3 regions of the Streptomyces sp. NPDC043870 genome follow, and region 2 is predicted to be linked to each of the others. Evidence: riboswitches for the same ligand, from Rfam matches in the RefSeq annotation. Region 2 holds a riboswitch; each other region holds the start of a gene.
The links. Region 2 has a riboswitch for cyclic di-AMP ahead of AC0699_RS03590 (C40 family peptidase). Riboswitches for the same ligand answer to the same signal wherever they lie in the genome.

Region 1: another riboswitch for cyclic di-AMP. It lies ahead of AC0699_RS25790 (M23 family metallopeptidase); the one in region 2 lies ahead of AC0699_RS03590 (C40 family peptidase).
Region 3: another riboswitch for cyclic di-AMP. It lies ahead of AC0699_RS07490 (M23 family metallopeptidase); the one in region 2 lies ahead of AC0699_RS03590 (C40 family peptidase).

Annotation. Positions count from the first base shown of each region.
Region 1 covers NZ_JBWKDT010000024.1:20,890-25,017, forward strand. The annotation lists gene AC0699_RS25785 (PrsW family intramembrane metalloprotease) at 1-1,005, shown strand, start outside; gene AC0699_RS25790 (M23 family metallopeptidase) at 1,163-2,233, opposite strand; cyclic di-AMP (ydaO/yuaA leader) riboswitch at 2,245-2,380, opposite strand; gene AC0699_RS25795 (PP2C family protein-serine/threonine phosphatase) at 2,652-3,740, opposite strand; gene AC0699_RS25800 (MerR family transcriptional regulator) at 4,019-4,128, opposite strand, start outside.
Region 2 covers NZ_JBWKDT010000002.1:247,302-251,429, reverse strand. The annotation lists gene pcrA (DNA helicase PcrA) at 1-1,473, opposite strand, end outside; cyclic di-AMP (ydaO/yuaA leader) riboswitch at 1,846-2,013, shown strand; gene AC0699_RS03590 (C40 family peptidase) at 2,012-3,223, shown strand; gene AC0699_RS03585 (pentapeptide repeat-containing protein) at 3,229-3,396, shown strand; gene AC0699_RS03580 (hypothetical protein) at 3,484-3,837, opposite strand; gene AC0699_RS03575 (C40 family peptidase) at 4,091-4,128, shown strand, end outside.
Region 3 covers NZ_JBWKDT010000004.1:231,758-235,885, reverse strand. The annotation lists gene AC0699_RS07495 (alpha-galactosidase) at 1-1,782, shown strand, start outside; cyclic di-AMP (ydaO/yuaA leader) riboswitch at 2,298-2,452, shown strand; gene AC0699_RS07490 (M23 family metallopeptidase) at 2,457-3,455, shown strand; gene AC0699_RS07485 (SGNH/GDSL hydrolase family protein) at 3,647-4,128, shown strand, end outside.

The sequences.
Region 1 (4,128 bases), on a different contig from region 2:
CTCCTCTTCGCCTTCGCCTGGGGCGCCTGCGCGGCCGCCCTTGTCGCGATCATCGCGAACTCGTTCGCGACCCAGTGGATAGCCACCGCGACCGCCGATCCGTCGCACGCGGACACGATCGGCGCGACCGTCATCGCCCCGGTCGTGGAGGAGAGCGCCAAGGCGGCCGCCGTGCTGCTCCTCTTCCTCTTCCGCAGACGGGACTTCACGGGCATCGTCGACGGTGTCGTCGTCGCCGGCTTCACCGCGACCGGCTTCGCCTTCACCGAGAACATCCTGTACCTCGGCAACGCCTTCGGTGAGGACCAGGCGTTCGGCACGTCCGGCTTCGCGTCCGTCACCGCCGCGACCTTCTTCGTACGGATCGTGATGTCGCCGTTCGCGCATCCGCTGTTCACGGTGCTGACGGGCATCGGGTTCGGCCTCGCGGCGATCACCGCCCGGCGCCGGAGGTTCCGCAGGACCGTGTTGCCGCTGCTCGGCCTCACCCTCGCGATGGGCATGCACGCACTGTGGAACGGCTCCGCGAGGTTCGGCCCGTTGGGGTTCTACGCCGTGTACGCGGCGTTCATGGTGCCGGCGTTCGGGCTGCTGACCTGGCTGGCGATCTGGACCCGGCAGCGCGAGCTGCGTACGGTCGCGGCCGAGCTGCCCGCGTACGCCGCGGCCGGCTGGCTCGCCCCTGCCGAACCGCTCGCCCTGTCCTCCATGCGAGCGCGCACCGTGGCCCGCGACATGGCCCGCCGTACCCACGGCCCGGCGGCCGCCCGCGCCGTCTCCGAGTACGAGGCCTTCGCGACCTCGCTGGCCTTCCTGCGCCACCGGGCCCAGCGCGGCGCGGGGGGCCCTGACTTCGTCGCCCGCGAGCAGGAGCTGCTCCACCATCTCTGGCAGCGCAGGAGCGTCGCGGCCCCGGCCCTCACATACGCGGCGCGTGCGACGGGCCGGGTGTGGCAGCCACCGCCGTATCTGGACTACGGCGACTACAACCCGTACCGGGCGTAGCGGAGAACGCGGATCGCCGCGGCCTCGCGGACCACACCGCGCACGAAAAACCGGCAGCTCAGGCGTCGGGGGGGTGCGCCAGAGCTGCCGGTGACTCGAGTGTGAACCGTGACTGATCAGGACTACGGCTTTGTCCGGGCCCAGCCCGGGACAAGTCCTAGACGGAGAGGCCCTTGTCGCGCAGCCACGCCATCGGGTCGATGCCGTCGCCGCCCGGGGTGTGCACCTCCAGGTGCAGATGCGGTCCGGTGACATTGCCGGTCGCGCCGACGCGCCCGATGGTCTCGCCCGTGGCGACGGTCTGCCCCGCTCCGACGGTCATCGACGACAGGTGGCAGTACCAGACCTCGGTGCCGTCCTCGAGTTCCAGCACGATGCGGTAGCCGTACGACCCGGACCAGCCCGCCGACTTGACGGTGCCTCCGTGCACGGCCTTCGCCGGCGTACCCGTGGGCGCCGCGAAGTCGAGGCCGGTGTGGTAGCCGGAGGACCACATCGAACCGGCCTGGCCGAAGGTCGAGGTGATCGTGTACGAGGACGTCGGGAGGGAGTAGCTCGCGGCGAGCTTGGCGAGCCGCTCGGCCTCCGCCTTGCGCGCGGCCTCCTCCTCGGCCAGTCGCTTCGCCTCGGCGGCCTTGGCGGCCTCGGCCTCGGCGGCCTCGGCGGCCGCGGTCTGCTGCGCCTTCGCCTCCGCCGCGGCCTTCTCGGCGGCGGCCTTCTCGGCGGCCGCCCTCGCCTCGGCCTCGGCCTCGGCCTGCTGCTGCTCCGCCTGCTGGAGGATGCGGGCGCGCAGGGCCTCGCCCGCATCACCGGCGCTCTGCCCGTCGTCCGCGGCCGTGTCGGCAACGGAGAAGGCGGTGAGCGGTGCGTTGTTCCGGTTCTCCGAGTCGGAGTCGTCCGAGGAGATGAGGGAGCCCACGCCGGGAAGCGAATCCGCGTCCGGGAGGTGGTCCGTGATGGCGTCGGGGAGGGATATGGAGACCGGCGGCTTGTTCTGCGCGGTGGCCATGCCACCCGCGCCGACCGCGGCGATGACGCCGACTCCGAGAACGGTGGAGCTCCGCGCGAGTCCGTTGCGCTGCTTGACGACGCGATGCCTGCCACGGACCGGACGGACCGATTCCTCGGTCGGGTTCCATTCCTCCGCCCCGGTGGCCGGGGCCCACTCGTCGGTGGGGACCCACTCGCTGGTGGGAGGTTCCTGGAGGGCAGGCTCGTTGGACGCCACGGAGGCGTTCTCCTTTCCTTCCTTATCGCCTACCGGGTTAGCTGACGGGTTCGGAGCAGGAAGGTCTCCTACGAGCACCGCGAAGTGCCCGATTCACCCCAATAGGTGGTTCCCCGGTTCCCTTGCGGGATTCGGCGCGTGCGCACGGTGCCGTCTCTTGCGACGACTGTGACGACCGCGCTGCGTTATCGAACGTTAATAGACACGGGGGGCGGATTCCAAGCTCTTCCCATTGATCGTTAGCGACATTGGCCTGGACTTTTCAGGCACAACAACCCCGAATCGGGCGAGTTGACTCCCCCTCAATCCGGTCGCCCTTTCTGACGGTGGGTCACATGCTATGCGGAGGGCTGTCCTTCGATTACGTTCCGTGGCGCAGCTTCCTGTTCACGGAACCACTGGCGGCGCCGCGTCCCGTTCACGGAACCACCGGCATCGTCCTGCGCCGCTCCGGCTGCCGTTCCCCGGGCCTGGTGACCGCCAACAGCGCCATGTCGTCGGTCGCCCGGCCGCCCGTATGCCGCCGTACGTCGGCGACGACCGCGTCCAGCAGCTCCTCCGGTCCGGAAAAGACCCGGCCGCCCAGGCGCTCGCGCGGATCGTAGAAGACGCCGTGCGTGTCACGCGCCTCGGTCAGCCCGTCCGTGTAGAGCAGGAGCGTGGCACCGGCCGCGTACGGGGTCTCGTACGCCCGGTCCGGCGAGGCCCCCAGATCCCCCATGCCCAGCGGCAGCGCGATCTCGGGCGGCTCCAGCATGCCCAGCGCGCCGTCCGCGAGCAGCAGCAGCGGCGGGGGGTGGCCCCGGTTGAGGATCCGGACCACTCCGTCCCTGTGGGGGATCTCGGCGAGCACGGCGGTGGTGAAGCCCTCGAACGCGTCGAGCCCGGAACGCATGCCCTCCCGGGCGAGCGCCCGCTCCAGCCGCTGTGCCACCCCCTCCAGCGAGGACTCCTGCTCGGCGGCCTCCCGGAACGCCCCGAGGATCACGGCCACCGCTTCGACCGCGTCCAGCCCCTTCCCCCGTACGTCCCCGACCACCAGCCGCACCCCGTGCGGAGTGTCCTGCACGGCGAACAGGTCCCCGCCGATGAACGCGTCCGCCTGCGCCGCCTCGTACCGCGCGGCGATCTGCAGCCCGCCGATCCGGTCGGCCGGCGTGGGCAGCACGGCCCGCTGTGCGGCCTCCGCGATGACGCGCGCGGACGCGAGGCGCTGGCCACTGCGGCGTACGACCTGGTTGATGAAGAGAGCCAGCACGGAGACCGTGAACACGGTCAGCAGCTCCGTCACGGCCGGGATGTCGGAGGCCGTGCCGTTGTAAGCATGCAGCCCGGCCACCGCCGCGACGGAGGCGACGCCCGTCAGCAGGGTGAACAGCGCCGAGAAGAAGGGGGCGGCGACGAGCGGTGCCGCGGCGAAGAGCGGCGACGCGGTGTACGACTCCGGGGTGCCCAGGTCGAAGAAGATCCCGCCCACGATCAGCAGGAAGGGCAGCACCCGGACCATCCTGCGGCCACCGTCCCGCCGCTGTCCGTTGTCGCCTTCTCGCTGCCCCACCAGTGGTCTCCTGCCAGGTCCGCCCAGGGTGCGGACGGTACCGCGCCCCATTCAGGCTGACCGGAGCCGCGCCGCTCGGCGACTCGCCATCGGCCAACCGGACCAGCCAGGACCGGCGAGGACCAGCCGGTACCCATCAGGACCAGCCGGAACCAGTCCGGGCTGATCGGTCACCAGGGGGCCCTCCCGGTGACCGGCTCCCGTCCGTCCGGCAGACGGGTAGCGCCTCAGTCGTCGCTGAGGTTGCGCTCCGCGTAGACCTTCATCGCGTCACGGACGAACACGGCCGTCCCCTCCCCGTGCCGGTCGTAGTTCGCCGTGAAGCGCGGGTCGGCGA
Region 2 (4,128 bases):
GCCGCGCTTGGGCACATTCAGGATCCGGCGCAGCGGGACGTTGTCCTCCGGGTTGGCCAGGACCCGCAGATACGCCAGCACGTCCCGGACCTCCTTGCGCTCGTAGAAGCGCACGCCGCCGACGACCTTGTAGGGCAGGCCGACGCGGATGAAGATCTCTTCGAAGACACGGGACTGCGCGTTCGTCCGGTAGAAGACCGCTACATCGCCGGCCTTGGCATTGCCCGCGTCCGTCAGCCGGTCGATCTCGTCGGCGACGAACTGGGCCTCGTCGTGCTCGGTATCGGCGACATAGCCGGTGATCTGCGCGCCCGCGCCCGCATTCGTCCACAGGTTCTTGGGACGGCGGCTCTCGTTGCGCTCGATGACGGCGTTGGCCGCGGAGAGAATCGTCTGGGTCGAGCGGTAGTTCTGCTCGAGCAGGATCGTCGTCGCGTCCGGGTAGTCCTCCTCGAACTGGAGGATGTTGCGGATCGTGGCTCCGCGGAAGGCGTAGATCGACTGGTCGGCGTCGCCCACGACGCACAGCTCGGCCGGCTCCAGGTCCTCGTAACCCGTCCCGACCAGCTCGCGGACCAGCGTGTACTGGGCGTGGTTGGTGTCCTGGTACTCGTCGACGAGGACATGGCGGAACCGGCGCCGGTAGTGCTCGGCGACGTCCGGGAACGCCTGGAGCAGATGGACGGTGGTCATGATGATGTCGTCGAAGTCCAGCGCGTTGGCCTCGCGCAGCCGCGCCTGGTACATCCGGTAGGCCTCGGCCAGCGTCTTCTCGAAACCGTCGGCGGCCTGGTCGGCGAAGGTCTCCTCGTCGATCAGCTCGTTCTTCAGGTTCGAGATCTTGGCGCTGAAGGACTTCGGCGGGTAGCGCTTCGGGTCGAGGTCCAGATCACGGCAGACCAGGGCCATCAGCCGCTTGGAGTCGGCGGCGTCGTAGATCGAGAACGACGACGTGAAACCGAGCTTCTTGCTCTCGCGGCGCAGGATGCGGACGCAGGCGCTGTGGAAGGTGGAGACCCACATGGCGTTGGCGCGCGGGCCGACGAGGTGCTCCACGCGCTCCTTCATCTCGCCCGCGGCCTTGTTCGTGAACGTGATCGCCAGTATCTGGCCGGGATGCACATGGCGGGTCGCCAGCAGGTGGGCGATCCGGTGGGTCAGCACCCGGGTCTTGCCCGAGCCGGCGCCGGCGACGATGAGCAGCGGCGAGCCCTGGTGCACGACGGCAGCACGCTGCTGCTCGTTCAGCCCCTCGAGCAGCGCGGCCGGGTCCACGGCAGGGCGCGGCGCCCCGTCCCGGTAATACGCGTCGCGGGCCGGAGGCGCGTCGAAAGCGCCCTCGAAGAGGTCGTGCGGGACCTCCTCGTGGGGCGGGTGCTCGTCGTGCTCGTCGGGCTCGGGCGGCGGGTGCTCCTCCGGGGCCGAGGTGCGCTGGAGGTCCGCCAGGAAGCTGTCATCAAAGAGGCTGCTCATCGCTCTATGAGTCTAGGCCGCCCCACTGACAGCCCGCCGCCGCCTTCACCACACTCACCGCGCCGGAGCGCAACGCCTCCCCGCGCCGGAGCGCGACACCTCCCCGCGCCGGGGGCGCAACGCCTCTTCTTGCCCGAGCGCAACGCCTCCCTTTGCCCGAGCAACACGTACCGCGCCGCGCCCGAGCAGCAGCACGCACCGTGTCGGAGTGCATACAGGAAACGATCACATACTGTCACGCCTCGGCCACGACACGCCAAGGTCACGGAAATGTATCGGGCATATCGAACATCGTCCTTCACAGCAGCACCACAGTTTGGCTAGCGTGCTCGCCCAGGCGGCCCGTACTGCCAACGGCGACCTACGCCAATCGGGCAGCCTGCGCCGAATCCGGCCTCCCGCAGGGGAGTTCGGAACCGGGGACCCACCAGACATGTACAACTGGGGTGAATCGGGCCGCACTCCACCCGGCCCGTAGGACAGCCTTCCGTTCCGTCCGAACCCGACAGCTAACCCGGTAGGCGGTCCACGGAAGGAGATGCCGGCCTTGGCGTCGCATCGCAAGCCGCGCAGCCGCACTCGCACGAATTCATCCGCCGTCGGATTCACGACGGCCGCCCTGGCGGGCGTGACGCTGCTCTCGACCCAGAACGCGACAGCCGACCCGAAGCCGAGCATCGAAGAGGTCCAGAAGAAGGTCGACGACCTGTACCGGCAGGCGGGCTCCGCGACCCAGGACTACAACCGGGCGCAGGAGGCCACCGAGAAGCAGCGCCGCGCGGTGGACACGATCCTCGACGACGTCGCCAAGCGCACGGACTCCCTCAACGAGTCCCGCCGGGCCCTCGGTTCGTACGCGGCCGCCCAGTACCGTACGGGTGCGGTGGCCCCGACCGCCGCGCTGCTTTTCGCCGACAGCCCGCAGGCGTACTTCGACCAGACACAGCTGATGGACCGGCTGACCGACCAGCAGCGCAGCGCCATCGCCGACTTCGAGACCCAGCAGGCCGCGGCGGCGAAGCAGCGCGCGCAGGCGACCAAGAGCCTGGAGTCGCTGACCGCTTCGCAGCAGACGCTGCGTGAGAGCAAGCAGACCGTCCAGAAGAAGCTCGCCGAGGCGCGGGCGCTGCTGTCCCAGCTGACCGCCGAGGAGAAGGCGCGGCTCGAGGCGCTGGAGCGGGAGCGGGAGGAAGAAGCCCGCCGCAAGGCCGAGGCACAGGCCAAGGCGGAAGCCGAGGCGGAGGCGGAGCGGCTGCGCCAGGAGCGCGCGCAGCAGGAGCAGGAGCAGAACCAGGACACGGGCACCGGTACCGGTACCGGTACCGACACGGGAACGGGAACGGGAACGGGAACGGGAACGGGCACGGGCACCGGCACCGGCACCGCCCCCGACTCGTACGCGGCCAAGGCCGAGAAGGTCCTCTCCTTCGCCCGCGCCCAGATCGGCAAGCCGTACGTCTGGGGCGCGACCGGCCCCAGCTCGTACGACTGCTCCGGGCTCACCCAGGCCGCCTGGAAGGCGGCCGGTGTCGATCTCCCCCGGACCACCTGGGACCAGGTGGAGGTCGGACAGCGGGTGGCGACGCAGGATCTCCTCCCGGGTGATCTGGTCTTCTTCTACGACGACATCAGCCACGTCGGCATCTACATCGGCGACGGCATGATGATCCACGCCCCGAAGCCGGGCACGAACGTCCGCGAGGAGTCGATCTACTACATGCCGATCTACGGGAGCGTCCGCCCCGCCTAGAGGGCGTGCCGAGCGGACTTGCGGAAGCCGGGCTTGCGGGAGCCCGGCTTGCGGGAGCCCGGCTTGCCGAAGTCGTGCTTACAGAGGCGGTGCTTACGGAAGTGGTGCTTACGGAAGTCGCGCCGGTGGGAGCCGCCGCCCGGTGCCGGACTCACGCCGCAACCGGCCTTTGACCAAGGGGAGTCGCGGCATGAGCTGCTCGGGCTCGGCCGACCGGCGCGGAGCCTGGAACCCCCGGGCCCCCCGGGCCCCCGTCCGCATCACGTCCACAGCGTCGCGATGAAGATGTTCGCCAGCGTCAGCACGCCCACCGTCGCGAACACCCCCTTGTCCACGTTCTCCTCGTCCCGCTTGACGTAGACCAGCGCGAGGATCACCACGAGCACCGCGAGCTTGATGCCGATCTTGAGGTTGTTCACCGGCTGGTCGTCCGCCTGATTCAGCCCCACCAGCACCACGCCCGTGACCAGCATGGTAAGCGCACCGTGCAGCATCGCGGGCGTGAAGCGCGCCGTCCCCTCGCCCATCGCCTTCATCTGGGTCAGGAAGCCGCCGAGCAGCGCCGCGATACCGATGATGTGCAGGGCGACGAAGACATTGATGAGTACGTCCATGGCACCGGAGCCTAGCCGTACGGTCCGAAAGTGACCCCGGCCGGTCCATCTCCCACCAATACCGGTCAGGACGCCGCCGTGTCGCAACCCGGAGGTTTAGCGTCCTCCCCCAGGTGGCCGACTCCTCACCACCGTCCCGTACCCGGACGGCAGCCGGTCGCCCCCGCCGAAAGACCGGCGGTGGACCGTCCCCCCTGTGCGGTCCGCCGCCGGTACCCGTACCGGTGGACCCTACGGAAGGACTGGCTCCCTCGTGGCAGCGCACCGCAAACCCAGGCAGCGCACGCTCTC
Region 3 (4,128 bases), on a different contig from region 2:
GAGCTGCGGCTGTGCTTCAGCGACCCCGTGCACGGCCTCGCGCTGACCCTCCACTACCGGATGCGGGACGGTTCCGATGTGATCGAGCGCTGGATCACCGTGACCCATGCCGGAGACGGTCCCGAACTGGAGCTGCTGCGCGCCGACGCGGCCGTCTGGACGCTGCCCCGCCGCGACCGCCGCCGGCTCTCCCAGCTGCACGGCCGCTGGGCGGCCGAGTCCCTGCTCGTACGGTCCGGGCTCACCTACGGCGAGAAGGTGCTCGGGTCGCGCCGCGGGCACACCGGGCACCAGCACCTGCCCTGGGTCGCCGTCGACGACGGGGAGGCTACGGAGGAGCACGGGGAGGTGTACGGCTGCGCGCTCGGCTGGTCCGGATCATGGCGGATCGCCGTTCAGCACCTCCCCGACGGCCAGGTGCAGATCAGCGGCGGCGCCGGCTACGACGACTCCGGACTGCTGCTCCTCGCGCCCGGTGAGTCCTACACCTCGCCCGTGTTCGCCGGGCTGTGGACCGACGGAGGATTCGGCGCGGCCAGCAGGGCCTGGCACGCCTGGCAGCGCGCCCATGTCATTCCGGACGCCAGGGCCTCCCGTCCGGTCCTCTACAACTCGTGGGAGGCCACCGGCTTCGACGTCTCGGAGGAGCAGCAGCGGGCGCTGGCCCGCCGGGCCGCGGCGATGGGGGTGGAGCTCTTCGTCGTGGACGACGCCTGGTTCGGGAAGCGGACGAGCGACCGGGCCGGGCTCGGGGACTGGACGCCGAACCCGGACCGTTTCCCCCAGGGGCTGAAACCGCTCGCCGACGACGTGCACGCGCTGGGCATGCGGTTCGGGATCTGGGTCGAACCGGAGATGGTCAATGCCGACAGCGATCTCTACCGGGCGCACCCGGACTGGGTGCAGCACCACCCCGGCCGCACCCGGACCGAATTCCGCAATCAGCTGGTCCTGAATCTCGCCCGCGGGGATGTCCAGGACCACCTCTGGGAGCAGCTGGACGGGCTGCTGTCCGCGGCCCCCATCGACTATGTGAAGTGGGATTTCAACCGTTGCTTCACGGACGCGGGCTGGCCCGGGGAGCCGTACCCGCAGAAGCTGTGGGTCGAGCACGTCCATGCGCTGTACGCCCTGCTGGACCGGCTGCGGGCCGCGCACCCGGCCGTGGTCTTCGAGTCCTGCTCGGGCGGTGGCGGCCGGATCGACCTGGGGATTCTTTCCCGGACCGACCAGGTGTGGACCTCCGACAACACCGATCCGCTGGATCGTCTGGCCATCCAGTACGGCTTCGGCCAGCTGCATCCGGCCCGGGTGATGGCCGCATGGGTCACCGACAGCCCGAATGTGCAGCTCAACGGGCGGATCAGCTCACTGAGGTTCCGTTTCGTGAGTGCCATGGCCGGGGTACTGGGCATCGGCGGCGACCTCACCGGATGGAGCGAGGGCGAGCTGACCGAGGCGCGCGGCTGGGTGGAGCTCTACAAGAAGATCAGGCCGGTCGTGCAGCATGGTGATCTCTATCGGCTGCGGCCGCCGGAGGGCGGGCTGAGCGCCGTGCAGTACGTGCGTGGCGACGAGGCCGTGGTCCTGGCATGGCTGCAGGCCCAGCACTACGGTGAGCGGCCCCCGCGCCTGCGTCTGCGGGGCCTCGAACCGTCGGCGGCGTACGAGTGCCGGGACACCGGTGTCGTTCACCGGGGGTCCGTCCTGCTCCACCACGGGCTGCACACGGGCCTCCGCGGTGATCTTGACGCGACGGTGATCCGGCTGCGGCGCAGCTGACCGCGCCCGGGTGCGATCAGCGCCTGGAAGCGGGAGCTTCGGGCGGTCGATTCGTGAACTCCTGGAGTTCACTGCCCACTTGGTGGGCAGCCTCGCAGTGTTTCCTTGCCACGCCACCCATGGGGCAAAAGGTACATACGGGGCGAGCAGCGCAATTCTCACGCAAGGGTGCGGCGATTGCGCCCCTTGCCTGCGTGCGCGGTTGGCGTGAATCTGGCCTGATGGTCGATCTGTCCGAATTGGTAGGTATCGCATAACGCGCCCGAGTTAAGGGGGAGATGGGCTCGGGTTCGTGAGCGGGATCATATCTGTGACGTTCTGTGGCGATGCCGGACATGTGAACTCCCTTGTCGCAAAGGAAATCGAAGATCCGGGATTTACGGAGCGTGACCGGGAAATCCAGGTCGAAATCAGGCGGAAGGGTTCCCGGGGGAATAGATGGCTTGTTCGCGCGACCCGGCTCGCTTACGGTCACCGCAATCCGGTCGGAACGCCTAATCCTGCCGCCGTCCGGAATATCGCACCCACCCACGTGTGGCAGGAGCGGGGGACCCAGGTAGTACGCCGTTCCGGAATCCCGGACGGCTCGGGGTGAAGTCGCGCGCCATGCGCGGCCGGGCATCTCCAGCCCGAACCCGACAGCTCACCTCGCAGGCGGCGGAGAGGAATTCGCCATGCCCGGTAAGGGTAAGCATCGCCGTCCGAGGACCAGCCCGATCACGCGTGGATTCGTCGCCGCCGGAACGGGCGGGGCCGCCATCGCACTTCCGCTCATCGGCGCCTTCGGTGCGCACGCCGCCGAGAAGTCGGCGCCCTCCGCCGCCCCCGGCCGCATCGCAGCCGTAGCCAAGAAGTCCGTCGCCCCGCAGGCGCCGAAGGCCCCCAAGGCGCCTGCGACGTACACCGTCGTGGCCGGTGACTACCTGTCGAAGATCGCCCAGGAGCAGAGCGTCAGCGGCGGCTGGAAGAAGCTGTACGCCGACAATCGCGCCGCCGTCGGCGAGAACCCGTCGCTGATCCATCCGGGGCTCGAGCTGACCCTCGGCGGCAAGGCGAAGGTCCAGGGCAAGGCGAAGGTCCGGAGCGAGGCGAAGGTCCGGAGCGAGGCGAAGCCCGAGCGGAAGGCCAAGGCTCCGGCCAGGAGCGAGAAGCCGTCCGGTTCCTCCGAGCGTGCCTCCCGCACCGCCGAGCGCCCCCAGGCCGCTCCGGCCGCCGCCGAGGCCCCCGCCGCGCCCTCCGCCGCGAACGCCGCCGCGCAGACCAGCTTTTCCGGCTTCTTCGCGCCGGTCCGCGGCGGTATCAGCACCGCGTACAAGACAGCCGGTTCCATGTGGTCCAGCGGTTACCACACCGGTGTCGACTTCATCGCCGCCACCGGTACGTCCGTGAAGGCCGTCGGCCCGGGCACCGTTGTGTCGGCCGGCTGGAGCGGCGCGTACGGCAACGAGGTCGTCATCAAGCACAACGACGGCACGTACTCGCAGTACGCCCACCTCTCCCAGCTCTCCATCGCGTCCGGCGAGAGCGTCACCGGCGGCCAGCAGATCGGCCTCTCCGGCTCCACCGGCAACTCCACCGGCCCGCACCTGCACTTCGAGATCCGCACGAGCCCGAGCTACGGCTCGGACATCGACCCGCTGGCCTACCTCCGCCAGCACGGAGTCTCGATCTGACCGACGTCCGTACCTGACACGGCGTCTCTCCGTCCGCCGGCCCCGCATCATGGGGCCGGCGGACGCGTGCGTTCCGGCCCCTTCCGGGTATTCCCGCTTTGCGGAAAACTGGCCGGGTGGCCTATATCACCCCGCGTCAACCCCTCCCTACGGTGGCGTAAGTCACTTCCCGCGAGGAAAGATGGCTCGACGTGGCAGACGCTTCGCGATCAAGAACAAACAGCGCAATCGGGTCCTATGCGGCAATCGGTGACAGCTTCACCGAGGGCGTCGGAGACCCGGGACCCGAGGGACAGTTCGTCGGCTGGGCGGACCGGCTCGCGGTCCTCCTGGACGACCGGGTACCGGAACACACCTTCCGCTACGCCAACCTCGCCGTACGAGGCAGGCTCCTCGATCAGATCGTCGAGGAACAGGTCCCGCGCGCGAAGGAACTCGCCCCCGACCTGGTGACGTTCTGCGCCGGCGGCAACGACATCATCCGGCCCGGCACCGACCCCGACGACGTCGCGGAACGCTTCGAACGGGCCGTCGCCGACCTCACCGCCTCCGTCGGCACCGTCATGGTGACCACCGGCTTCGACACCCGCGGCGTACCCGTGCTCCGCCATCTGCGCGGCAAGATCGCCACGTACACCGCGCATGTCCGCGCCATCGCCGACCGCTACGACTG